2 regions of the Thioalkalivibrio sp. ALE16 genome follow, and region 2 is predicted to be linked to the other one. Evidence: predicted binding sites of a transcription regulator. Region 2 holds the regulator's gene; the other holds the start of a gene.
The links. Region 2 encodes FNR, which switches genes on or off when oxygen is low (the NO sensors DNR and NnrR bind a similar motif). Its sites were predicted from a motif close to TTGATNTANATCAA; they were not measured.
Positions count from the first base shown of each region.

Region 1: a site for FNR is predicted at 3,871-3,884, ahead of hemN (oxygen-independent coproporphyrinogen III oxidase). Genes of this name have one in related genera too.

Region 1 covers NZ_KB906362.1:70,236-76,613, reverse strand. Annotated here, with positions in the region: gene F627_RS0109045 (TRZ/ATZ family hydrolase) at 1-60, shown strand, start outside; gene ubiG (bifunctional 2-polyprenyl-6-hydroxyphenol methylase/3-demethylubiquinol 3-O-methyltransferase UbiG) at 76-819, shown strand; gene gph (phosphoglycolate phosphatase) at 816-1,505, shown strand; gene hpnC (squalene synthase HpnC) at 1,539-2,408, shown strand; gene hemN (oxygen-independent coproporphyrinogen III oxidase) at 2,405-3,793, opposite strand; gene hpnD (presqualene diphosphate synthase HpnD) at 3,973-4,833, shown strand; gene hpnE (hydroxysqualene dehydroxylase HpnE) at 4,838-6,184, shown strand; gene F627_RS0109010 (SDR family NAD(P)-dependent oxidoreductase) at 6,181-6,378, shown strand, end outside.
Region 2 covers NZ_KB906357.1:39,558-45,935, forward strand. Annotated here, with positions in the region: gene F627_RS0104685 (hypothetical protein) at 34-255, shown strand; gene F627_RS0104690 (DUF2058 domain-containing protein) at 296-865, opposite strand; gene F627_RS0104695 (DUF2390 domain-containing protein) at 963-1,454, opposite strand; gene fnr (fumarate/nitrate reduction transcriptional regulator Fnr) at 1,447-2,181, opposite strand; gene F627_RS0104705 (cyclopropane-fatty-acyl-phospholipid synthase family protein) at 2,461-3,699, shown strand; gene F627_RS0104710 (hypothetical protein) at 3,831-5,729, shown strand; cobalamin riboswitch at 5,817-6,064, shown strand; gene F627_RS0104715 (TonB-dependent receptor domain-containing protein) at 6,206-6,378, shown strand, end outside.

The DNA.
Region 1 (6,378 bases), on a different contig from region 2:
CGCGCCGAAGCCGATGACTGGCGCATCCGGGTGCTGGAAACCCAGCAGCCCATTGCCTGAGGGGAAACCGATCCCATGAGCCCGCAGACTCAATCCCGTTCGCAGACGCACGCCAACGTCGATAGCGCCGAGATCCACAAGTTCACGCACCGGGCCCGCGAATGGTGGGACCCCAACGGCCCCTTCGCCACGCTGCATGCGATCAATCCGCTGCGCCTGGAGTGGATCGACGCCCAGGCCGACCTGACCGGCAAGAAGGTGCTGGACGTCGGCTGCGGTGCCGGCATCCTGTCCGAGGCGATGGCGGTGCGCGGCGCGCACGTCACCGCCCTGGACGCCGGTGCCGAACACCTGGAAGTTGCCCGCGAGCACGCCCACGAGGCCGGGCTGGAGATCCACTACCTGCATACCACCGCCGAGGCCCATGCCGAACACCACGCCGGCGACTACGACGTGGTCACCTGCCTGGAGATGCTGGAACACGTGCCCGACCCCGAAGCGGTCATCGATGCGCTCGTGAAGCTCGTGCGTCCCGGCGGCTGGCTGTTCCTGTCCACGATCAACCGCACGCCGCGGGCCTTCGCCGAGGCGATCGTCGGGGCCGAATACCTGCTGAACATGCTGCCCGCCGGCACCCACGAGTACGGCCGCTTCATCCGGCCCTCGGAACTGGGCGCCGCGCTGCGCCGCCATGGGTTCGAGGTCACCGCGATGACCGGGCTGACCTATTCGCCTCTCAGCGGTCGCTACCGCCTGGTGGGGCGCACCGACGTGAACTACCTCATGGCCGCCCGCCGGGGCGACGACACCCCCGCATGACGCGCCATCTGGGTTCGCTCCTGTTCGATCTCGACGGGACGCTGCTGGATACCGCGCCGGACATGCACGCGGCACTGGTCACCCTGATGGCCGAATACGACCGCGCGCCGCTCCCTTTCCAGGCGGTGCGCAACCATGTCTCCCACGGCTCGCAGGCCCTCGTCGCGCTCGCCTTCCCCGACGCTGATGTCGACTTCACGGAACATCTGAAGAAGCGCTACCTGGAGATCTACGCCCGCGACGTGTGCCAGGCCACCGCCCTGTTCCCCGGGCTCGCCGAGCTCCTGGACCGCTGCGAGGCCCGGGGCTGGTCCGTCGGCGTGGTCACCAACAAGCCGGGCTGGCTCACCGATCCACTGCTGGAGGCGCTTGGCCTGCGGGCACGCATGGCGGCCGTTGTCAGCGGCGATACCCTGCCCCAGCGCAAGCCTGACCCCGAACCCATGTGGCTGGCGGCGCGGCAAACCGGCCTGCCCCCGGAGCGCCACTGCTACTGGGGCGATGCCGAGCGCGACATCGCGGCCGGACGCGCCGCCGGCATGCCCACCCTGATCGCCAACTGGGGCTACATCGACGCGGACCAGCAGCCGGATCAATGGGGCGCCGACGGCGCCCTGGAACAGCCCGACGATTTCTGGGCCTGGTACAACGGCGCCCCCGCCCCGGAGCGCAGCCTTGCCGGCTGATCACGCCCGCCACCCCGCGGGGGCTGATGGTTGATGGAACCCCGGATCCGCCAGGCCTATCGCCACTGCCGTCAGCGTGCCGCGGCGCACTACGAGAACTTCCCCGTGGCCTCCTGGTTGCTGCCCGGCCGCCTGCGCGACCCGGTGGCGGCGATCTACTGCTTTGCCCGCGACGCCGACGACCTGGCCGACGAGGACCCGCGCCCGGTCGAAGAACGCCGCCAGGCACTGCTGGCCATGCAGGAACGCGTGCAGGTCCTGGAGGACCCGGCCGCGGAACACGATCCCGAATGGATCGCCCTGGCGGATGCCCGCGCCCGTTTCCACCTGCCGGCGGCACCGTTCTCCGACCTGATCGATGCCTTCCTGCAGGACCTCGACCAGACGCGCTACGCGACCTTTGGCGAGGTGATGGACTACTGCCGGCGTTCGGCCAACCCGGTCGGGCGGCTGCTGCTGCATCTGAACGGGAACCCGACCGAGGAAATGCTGGGCCATTCCGACGCCATCTGCTCGGCCCTGCAACTGATCAACTTCTACCAGGACCTGCAGCAGGACCTGGAGGAGAACAACCGCATCTACCTGCCGCAGGAGGAGATGGACCAGTACGGCGTCACCGAGGCCATGCTCGCGGCCGAAAAGACCACGTTCCAGCTACGCAATTTGATGCAGTTCCAGTACGCCCGCGCCGATCGCCTGCTACGGGCCGGCGCGCCCCTGGGCGGGATGCTGCGCGGGCGCATGGGGCTGGAAATCCGCGCCATCATCAATGGCGGCGCCCGCATCCTCTGGCGCCTGCGCCAGCAGGACGACGTCTTCGCCCGCCCGCGCCTGCGCACCCGCGATGCCTGGATCATCCTGAGCCACAGCCTGCGCCCGCGTCGGCGCCCCCGAGCCCGCTAAACCACCTTGCTGTACCGCGGCTGGCCTTCGGTCGCCAGATAGGCGTCGAATGCCATGGCCACATTGCGCAGGAGCAGGCGACCGCGCGGCAGCACATCCAGCCGGCCCTGTTCGATCCGCACCAAGCCGTCGTCCTGCATACCCTCGAGGCGCCCCAGCGCATCCGCGAAGACCTCGCCGAACACGATCCCGTGGCGCGCCTCGATCGCGGCAAAGTCGATCCGCGAGTGGCACATCAGCTCGCTGATCACGTCGCGCCGCAGGCGGTCGTCGGCACTCAGCTCCAGCCCCCGAAAGACCGGGAGGCGGCCCGCATCCATGCGGGCGTAGTAGGCATCCAGCTCGCGCAGGTTCTGGCTGTAGGTCGCGCCGACCTTCCCGATGGCCGTGGGACCCAGCGCCACGAGGTCGTACTCCGCACGGGTGGAATAGCCCTGGAAGTTGCGCTGCAGCGTCCCGGCTCTCTGTGCCTCGGCCAGCTCGTCGTCCGGCAAGGCAAAGTGATCCATCCCGATGTAGACGTAGCCCGCCGCGGTCAGCCGCTCGATGGTCGTCTCCAGGATCGCGAGCTTCTCGGCCGCATCAGGCAGGTCCGCCTCGCGGATCTGGCGCTGCGTCTTGAACATCTGCGGCAGGTGGGCGTAGTTGTAGATCGCCAGGCGTTCGGGGCGCAGTTCGAGGGCACGTTCCAGGGTGCGGGTGTAGGTCTCCACCGTCTGCAGCGGAAGCCCGTAGATCAGGTCGAAGTTGGTGGACTCGAACCCATGGGCCCGGGCCTGCTCGACGGCGCGCGCGGTGACCTCGAAGGGCTGGATGCGGTTGACCGCCCGCTGCACATCCGGATCGAAGTCCTGCACCCCGAGGCTGATGCGGTTGAACCCCAGTTCGCCCAGCAGCGGTATCGTCCCGGGTCGCACCGCGCGCGGGTCGATCTCGATGGAGAATTCGCGCGCGGCACTGGCATCGAGACGGAAGTGGCGCCCGAGCAACGCCATCACCGATCGCAGGTCCTCGTCCCCGAGATAGGTCGGCGTTCCCCCGCCGAAGTGCAACTGCCCCACCGTGCGCTCCGCGTCAAACAGCTCGCCCTGCAGCGCGGCCTCGCGTTCCAGATACGCGAGATAGCGCTGCGCCCGCTGGTAGTTGCCGGTAATGACCTTGTTGCAGGCGCAATAGAAACAGACCGTGTCGCAGAACGGGACATGCACGTAAAGCGACAGCGGACGCGCCGGGTCCGCCCCATTGGTGGCCTGCGCCGCCTCGGCATACGCGCGGTCGTTGAAACCCTCGTGGAACTGGGGTGCCGTGGGATACGACGTGTAGCGAGGTCCGCTCACGTCATAGCGACGCAGGATCTCCGGATCAAATACCAGGCGCTGCTCCATCGGGTCCCCCTCGAGCGTGTACCGCCCATTTTAGGCATCGGATCATCACAGGCTACGACCACGGCCCGGTAGCGGGCTTGATACAGGTCAACAATCCGCCTTCGGGGGCAATCTCCCGCCTCGCGCACTGCCTGTGCTAGCCTTCCCGTCCCTGTTCGACACCCGCCACGCGAGAGCGCATGTCCCCCGACGAGTATTGCGAGGAGAAGGCCGCACAGAGCGGCTCCAGCTTCTACTACGCCTTTCGCTTTCTGGAGCCCGACCGGCGCCGCGCCATCACGGCGCTGTACGCCTTCTGCCGGGAAGTGGACGACATCGTCGACGAGGTCCGTGAGGAGAGCGTCGCCCGGACCAAGCTGGACTGGTGGCGCCAGGAGATCGAGCGCCTATTCGCCGGCGAACCCCGTCACCCCATCTCCCAGGCACTGCAGCCCCACATCGCCGCCTTCGATCTGGGCCGCGAATATTTCGACGAGATCATCGACGGCATGCAGATGGATCTCGACTACGACAGCTACCCGGATTTCACCACCCTGTCGCTGTACTGCTATCGCGCCGCCAGCGTGGTCGGCATCCTCTCCGCCCACATCTTCGGCTACAGCGACCGGCGCACGCTGAAGTACGCCCACGACCTCGGCATGGCCCTGCAGCTCACCAACATCCTGCGCGACGTCCACGAGGACGCCATGCGCGGCCGCGTCTATATCCCGCTCGACGAGCTGCGCAAGCACGAGGTCAAACCCGAGGAGTTCCAAGTCAACATCACCGATGACCGTCATCGCGCCCTGTTCGCGGAACAGGCCGAACGGGCGCGGCGCTACTACGACAGTGCCGAGGAACACCTCCCCGCTGCCGACCGCTATCCCCAGCGCCCGGGCCTGATCATGGCGGCGATCTACCGCACCCTGCTGGACGAGATCGAGGACGACGGCTTCCGTGTTCTGGAACACCGCGTACGCCTGACCCCGATCCGCAAGCTGTGGATCGCCTGGCGCACCGCCCGACGCCTGAAGCGCGAGCATCGCCGCCGCGCGGCCTGACGCCATGGCCTCCAGCCCTCCCGCGCACCCTGTCGCCGTGGTCGGCGCGGGCTGGGCCGGCCTGACCGCAGCCCTCGCCCTGGCGCGCGCCGGACACCCCGTACACCTGATCGAGGCCGGCCGGATCCCCGGCGGGCGCGCCCGCAGCCTGGAGCTGGACCACACCCCACTGGACAACGGCCAGCACATCCTCGTGGGGGCCTGCCAGCAGACCCTGGAACAGATCCGCGCGGTCGGTATCGACCCCGACTCGGCCTTTCACGCCGTCCCGTTCGGGCTGCGGATGTTCGACCCCGACCGCCGGCCAGCATCCCCGGCCTTCGCGCTCGAACCCCGCTCGCCCCGGCTGCCGGCCCTGGCCACGGCCCTCTATCGTTCCCTCCCCGGCCACGCCACTGGTATCCGGCTGCGCGCCCTGCTCGGCGCGGCGGCCCTGCTGCACCGTCCCCTGCGACACGACCTCCCGGTGCTCGACTGGCTGCGGCGCCGCCACCAGCCGGAAACCCTGATCCAGCGGCTGTGGGACCCCCTGTGCCTGGCGGTGATGAACACCCCGACTCGCCTGGCCTCCGCGCGGATCTTCCAGAACGTGCTGCGACGGGCCCTGAATCACGGGCCGGAGGCGGCCCGACTGCTGATCCCTGCACGGCCCCTGGGCGAGGTGTTCCCCGACGCCGCCATCCGCGAGCTGCGGGCCCGGGGTGCGCGCGTGGACCTTGGCCGCCGCATCACGATGATCCAGCGCGACGCGACACGCCCGGATGCCCCTTATCGACTGCACGATCGCCAGGGCGACACCAGCAACGCCCGCGCGCTGATCCTGGCCACCACGCCCACCGCCACCGCCAGCCTGTTGCCAGCGGACGCTCGATGGGGCGCCACGCATCAGGGGCTCAAGGCCATGGGCGCACGCAGCATCTGCACCGTCTACCTGCGCTACCCGCGGCGGTTGACAGACCGGCCCCCTCTCCAGGGGCTGCTCGGCCAGCATGGCCAGTGGCTGATCCCCCGGCACGTCGCGGGCGCCCCGCACTGGCTGGCTGTCGTGATCTCGGCCGCCGACGACCTCGAACCGTTGACGGCGGATGCCCGATGGCGCACCGTCGCCCGCTCGCTGGCACGGACCTTTCCCGAGCTGGGGGAGCCCGCAGCCGGTCACTGCGTCTGCGAGCGCCGCGCGACGGTGGACGCCCGGGTCGATCTGGATCGGCACCGTCCACCGCCCCGCACGCCCTGGCCCGACTGCTACCTGTCAGGGGATTACCTGACCCACGCACTGCCGTCGACGCTCGAAGCGGCCATACAATCTGGACTAGAATCGGCGCACCTGTTCCTGGAGGACCATCCTTGACCGACCTCGATATCCCTCGCCTCCTCGCCTACCGTCCCGAACCGGGCGCCTTTGACCAGCGCGTGATCCTCGTCACCGGCGCCGCCGACGGCATCGGCCGGGCAGTCGCCGAGGCCTGCGCCGCCGCCGGCGCCACGGTGGTCCTGCTGGACAAGGACCTGAAGGGCCTGGAGGCGGTCTACGACCGGATCGAA
Region 2 (6,378 bases):
GCTTTGATCTGAAAACACCCGAGAGCGATAGCGATGCGAGAGATTCAGCGAGCGACCCCCCTGGTGATCGGACTGACCGCCGTCGGCCTGCTGGCACTGGGCTGTGGCAACGGCGCGCCGGAGGAGGAGTCGGCGGGTGCACCCCAGAGTCTGGGGGAGGGGGGGCTGACCCCTCAGGACATGTCCAGTGACGAGGCACGGCGTCCGCAGCAGTCCGGCATGCCGGCCGCGGACGTGAAGCGCACCACGGACTGACGGACTCGCGGGGGCGCCTGCCCATGCGTGCCCCGTGCCCTCACCACATCAGGTCATCGGGAACGACGTAATCCTTGTAGGGGTCGTCCGGGTCGGGCTCGGACGACGCATCGTCCTCGGCCGGAATCACCAGCGGCCATTCCGGATCGCGCTCGCGGATGCGGTCCGCTGTCTCCCGCGGGATGACCCGGAAGCCCTTCTCCGGCCGGATATCCAGCCCCGCAATCGCGGCGCGCCCGTCGGCCAGGCGCTTTTGCAGATCCGCTGTCACCGGTAGGTGACGGATCTGCCCCCCCTGCTGAAAGTGATAGTCCAGCGCGGCATCGCCCGTGGGGATCGGCGCCAGGTGGGTGCTGACCAGCTCGCGGATCTGCGCGTGGCGGGCGCGGCGTTCGGCACGCTCCTGCTGTTCGCGGTTCTTCTGCCGCGAGCGTTCGGCCTGCTCGGCCTTGCGCGCCTCGGCCACGCCCGGCTCGGGGCCGGTCTTGCGGTCCTTCTTCTTTTTCGCGTTGCCCTTTTGCGCCTGATGCTTTTGCGCCTTGGCCTTGCGAACCTGTTTTTCGTCCACCAGCCCCGTCTTCAGGAGCTGGGTGCGCAGATCGTCGGACATGAATCCTGCCGTGTAGGGTCTGTATGCCGGGGAGGATAGCCGGAACCGCCAGCGCATGCAGCCGGCATGCCGCTACGTACGTCCCTGCGTGGACACGCTATTGAGAACACCGATCCGGAGTGTGTGGCGCGTCGCGGATCTCGGCCTCCGGCAATGCGGGGAACAGCGTGTGCAGTCGGCGCCGGTGGTTCACGGCGTGGGACCGGCTATCCGGCGTCGAGAGCTGGCGGGCCTGCGCGAGCAGTTGCAGGCCCGCCAGGCGCTCGCTCTGGAGTTCGAGCGCGAGTACCGCGCGGTAGAGCGTGTCGCGCTCGGGGGTGTGCAACTGGCGGCGCAGGGCGCGGATGCGTCCGGTGGCTGAGGTCTGCCAGCGGCGGGCGGTTTGCGCGAGCCGTTGCCACTGAGAGGTCGTCAGCGGTCGGGGGTACCACAGGGCGAACAGCGCCAGCATCACATCCACCCCGAAGTCCTCCTGCCAGCGCAGCAGGCGCGCGCGTGCATCGGGGTCGGCCCAGAGGGTTCCGGCGAAGCGCCAGAAGGCCTCGAAGTCCGTCGACGGCTCTTCCGGGGTGCCTCCGGATTCAGGCACTGCTCGCGGCGGAGGAGGTGAACGTCACCCCGGCGGTGTTCCGCAGACTCTCGGGCTCCAGGATCTCGAGGTCGCGGGTGTGCAGGCTGATTACGCCCTGGTTGCGCAGCTGGGTGAACAGTCGGCTGATGGTCTCCTGGGTCAGGCCCAGGTGGTTGGCGATGTCGGCGCGCGACATCGGCAGGTAGAACCGCTCGGGGGACAGGCCGCGAGTGCGCTGGCGTTCCGACAGCCCCACGAGGAATGTCGCCAGGCGCTGCTCGGCCGTGCGCTGGGCAAGCAGCGCATGCAGGCTTTCGTCCTGCGCGAGCTCCTGGCTCATCACGCTCATCATGTGCTGGCGGAACGTGGGCAGGCGCCCGGCGAGGTCGTCGACATGCCCGTAGGGCACGGCACAGACGCTGGTGGATTCCAGGGCCACGGCACTCACCGGGTGCTTGCCCGAATGGATCGCGTCCAGTCCCAGGAGGTCGCCGGCCAGGGCAAAGCCCGTGATCTGTTCAGTGCCGTCATCGGAGATCAGCACCGTCTTCAGCGCCCCCGTGCGGACCGCATACAGCGCGTCGAACTTGGCCCCCATGGTGAACAGGGCCGCGCCCTTGGCGATCGGCCGGCGCTGCTGGACGATCTCGTCGAGCTGCCAGAGCTCGTCCTGCGGCAGGCCGACCGGCAGGCAGAGCTGGCGCAGGGTGCAGTGCTGACAGGCTTGGGTGGGTCGTAGCGTCATGAGTGCAGGGTAGCCGTTTTTTCGGAATTGGGGAAAGGGATTTTCGGGGTCTGCCATCACGCTCGGGAATGCGCTACTGTCCCTGTGGAATGCAGGTGATTCGGGTCGGGGTTATTACGGGTCTCGAAGCGGCGCCGGCCGCCCACTTCACCGCGCGCGGCATCAGGCATGGACAACGCGAGATAACAATATTTAGACTCAGTTTACATTGGGTGGCGCGGCAACGGCCTGGAACCCACGCGTTGCGCACGGGCCGCCGAGACAAGGACAGGAGTCAAGATGATCGAGCGGTTACTCGAGCAATACATGCGCTACGGGACCTTTGTGCTGCGGCACCCGGATGGCCGCGAGCAGCGTTTCGGTAGCGGTACGCCGGAGATCACGATGCAGCTGCATGACCGGGCGGCGCTGCGCAAGATCGGTCGCGATCCGGGATTCCAGCTGGGCGAGACCTACATGAACGGCATGTGGTCGCCTGGCCCCGAGGGCCTGCAGGTGTTCCTGGATGTGGCTATGCGCAACTTCGCGCCGATGTTCCAGCAGCGTGTCAATCCGGCGGTGCGTATGCTCCGGGCGCTGATCGAGCAGGGCAACAAGGTGGCGCGCTGCTATCAGAACATCGCCCATCATTATGATGTAGACGAGTGGCTTTATCGCCAGTTCCTGGACGAGGGCATGTTCTACAGTTGTGCCTACTTCGAGCGGCCCGATATGACGCTGGAGGAAGCGCAGCAGGCCAAGTGCGCGATGCTGCGCAGGAAGCTGCGCCTGGAACCCGGCATGCGAGTCCTTGATATCGGTTGCGGCTGGGGCGGCCTGGCCTTCCATCTGGCCGAGCACGCGGACGTGCAGGTCGACGGCGTGACGCTGTCCCGGGAGCAGCTGCGGGTGGCCCGGGAGGAGGCCGGGCGACGCGGGCTGGAGGATCGGGTGCGGTTTCTCTACCAGGACTACCGCGAGCACGAGGACCAGTACGACCGGATTGTCAGCGTCGGCATGTTCGAGCATGTCGGCACACCCAACTACGGTACGTTCTTCCAGCGGGTACACGACCTCCTGACGCCCGACGGCATCGCCGTGCTGCATACCATCGGGCGGCAGGAGCCGCCGGGCACCTCCAACCCGTGGCTCAGCAAGTACATCTTTCCGGGCGGGTACACCCCGGCGCTGTCCGAGGTGATGAGTGCGCTGGAACCCACCCCGCTGTACACCACGGACATCGAGTTCTGGCGGCTGCACTATGCCGAGACACTGGCTGAGTGGTACCGCCGCTTCCAGAAGGTCCGGGCCGAGGCCGTGACGCGCTTTGACGAGCGCTTCTGCCGCATGTGGGAGTTCTATCTGGCCAGTTGCGAGGGGACCTTCCGCTGGTGGGGACAGGTGGTCTTCCACGTGCAGATGGCCAAGCAGCAGGACGCGGTGCCGCTGACGCGCGACTACCTCTATCGCGACGATGCCTCCGAGGTGGTCTCGATCCCGCCCGGCGAGGCCCAGGCACGGCGCAGCAACGCGGCCTGAGGGGTGGCCGAATGCGCCGGGAACGGCGCGAAAACGGGGCCCGGAGCGCGCGAACCGAACGTACTTTCCCTACACTAATGGGGACGTTGCGGCCATGCCGGCGGTGACCATCCATTCCGGAGCAGGGGCGCGTGTTCGGTCGCTTTCGTAAACGCAGGGAGGCACCGGGTCAGGAAGACCCGCAGGCCGTCGGGCCGTCGCAGGAGAACGTCCTGATCGAGGCGGCCGGCCGCAGCCGCATCACCGAGGTGGCGGCCACCGCGCGGCGCGTCCCCTGGTCGCTCAATTTCCTCCAGCTGCTGTGGGCGGCGGGACCGGTCACGTTCCTGGCCATGCAGGGCGGGTATTTTCTCGGTTTCGGGCATGCCGCCCCGGCACAGAACTTCATCTTCTTCGCTGTCTACACCCTGCTGTTCGGGGTGATCGGCCTGGTGGCGCGCTTTGTCGCCGATGCCACCCGCGGCAAACGCCAGGAACAGTCGCGCGACCAGCTGCGCAACACGATCGACCTGCTGCCGGACCTGCTGTTCGTGACCCGTGATCTGGCCATGAGCGAGCTCGCACCGGACATGCGCCGGCGCAAGGCGGCCGAGGTGCTGCTCCACGAGGTGGATATCTCGCCCGAGGGGGTGGCCGTCGCGGTGCGCGAGATGACCGGCGATACCAGCCTGGCGGCTGCCGCGGAGCAGATCGAGATCTATCGCCGCCTGGGCCTGCGCTCGCGCGTGGGCGATCTGGTGGGCGCGACCGAGGATTCCCGGCTCGCGGCCCTGGAGAAGCTGCACCACGAGGCCCCGGAGGTCGCCGACCTGCTGCGCGATCGGCTGCGCGGCGTGGCGCCGACCCAGGAGGATGGCGTGCGCCGGGTGGACCAGTTCCTGGACCGCCTGTTTTCCGCCGCCGATGCCGACGACCTGGCCCGGTGCACCCTCGACGATGTGCAGGCGATCTTCGTGCTCGCGTTCGAGCTCGTGAACGGGCGCCAGATCAAGCGCCTGAGCTTCGAATGGTCCGGTGGCTGGCAGCTCGGGGCTGCCCTGGATCGACTGGAATCCCAGGGCAACCGCTTTCGCGTGGCGCAGGCCGGGGTGGTCAGTCGCCTGCGCTCGCTCGGTATTCTGCTGTCCCAGAGCGATGCCTCGGGGCTGGACCCGCAGGTCCTGCGCGAGCCCGTAACCGACCTGGGGCGCCAGGTCCTGGAGGCACTGCGCACCCTGGAGGATCGGGAACCGGGGGAACATTCGCCGGAAGGCCAGCTCCTGGGGCTGGCACTGCGGCGGGTCGAGGACCTGCGCGAGGCGCGCGACCAGCTGATGCAGGCGCAGAGCCGTTACGCCAATGCGGTGGAGCGCTGGGAGGCCCTGCGCCGCGCCCAGGTGGAGAAGCGGGGCGAGAAGCGCTGGTTCAAGCGCAGTGTGCGCGGTATCCGGGTCAGCGAGGAGCTGATCGAGCTGACCGATGACCAGAAGCTGAAGCTGGCCAACGACTTCTGCAACTTCCTCAGGGAGCTGAAGATCCAGCGTGAGGGCGATCTGTTCTACTTCGGAGGGGCAGCGCTGGACGCCGAGACGGCCAAGCGCATCGGCATCCAGCTGGCCCTGATCCTGGAGCCGCTGGTGGACCTCACCAACCCGAGCATCCAGCGCGCGATCTACGCCAACCCGGCCGCGTATCTCGGGGGGCTGTATGTGGGCATGAGCGCGGATGCCAAGGCGGGTCTGGGCTCGGCCATGGTGCGCAAGGTACGCCAGGATCTCGGGCGCATGGCCGAATGGCTGGCGATGCGCCTCACGCGTATCTATCACCTGCCTTTGAGCGATTCCATGCGCGATTTCCTGGTCGAGCAGTACGGCGCCAACCGCGAGCGCCTGGACATGCTGGCAACGCATGCCGGCGACGAGTCGCATCCCGTGGCACTGCGCGCCGAGCGGTCGCCCGAGTTTGACGCCATGCTGCAGGACAAGACCTGGGGCCTGCTGCTGAAGCGCGGGACCCGCTATCTCCACGCCGAGGAGCGGCGCCGCCGCTGATGATCCGTCGCGACGGGCCTGGTTCGACGGTTCCGGTTGTGCGGGATCGAGTCTCCCCCGGCTGGTAATTTTGCGCCCAATTGTGTAGTGTTCGCCGCGTTCCCCGGTGCCCGGCCAGGCTCGACCTGGCGGGTTAAACGGGAAGTTCGGTGAGTCCGGGCAGGTCTCCGAGGCCTGCGGACGAAACCGACGCTGCCCCCGCAACGGTGATCGAGCGAGGGACCGCCCGACGGTCCCTGATGGTCGCGGCCAGTGCCACTGAACATGATGTTCGGGAAGGCGCCGCACCGGAACGCTCGTCAGCCCGGAGACCGGCCAGGGAATGATCGCGCGGCATGCGGCGGGCATGCGAGGCGGATGATCGGGCCTGGCCGCTAGCCGGTTGTGGCCGATCCCCCTCGTGTCTGTCTCCCCCTGTTCGCGCGATCCCGACGAATCAACGGCGTGCGGGCGGCTCGCCGGGAGACACGGACGACATGAAACGCACAGCACTTTCCACGGCCATCCTGCTGGCCCTGACCCCCGCCCTGGCACACACCCAGGACGCCCCCGAAACGGAAGCCCAGACCCTCGACACTGTTCAGGTGACGGCGAGTCGCATCGCTCAGACCGTCGACGAGACCCTGTCCTCGGTCACCGTCATCGATCG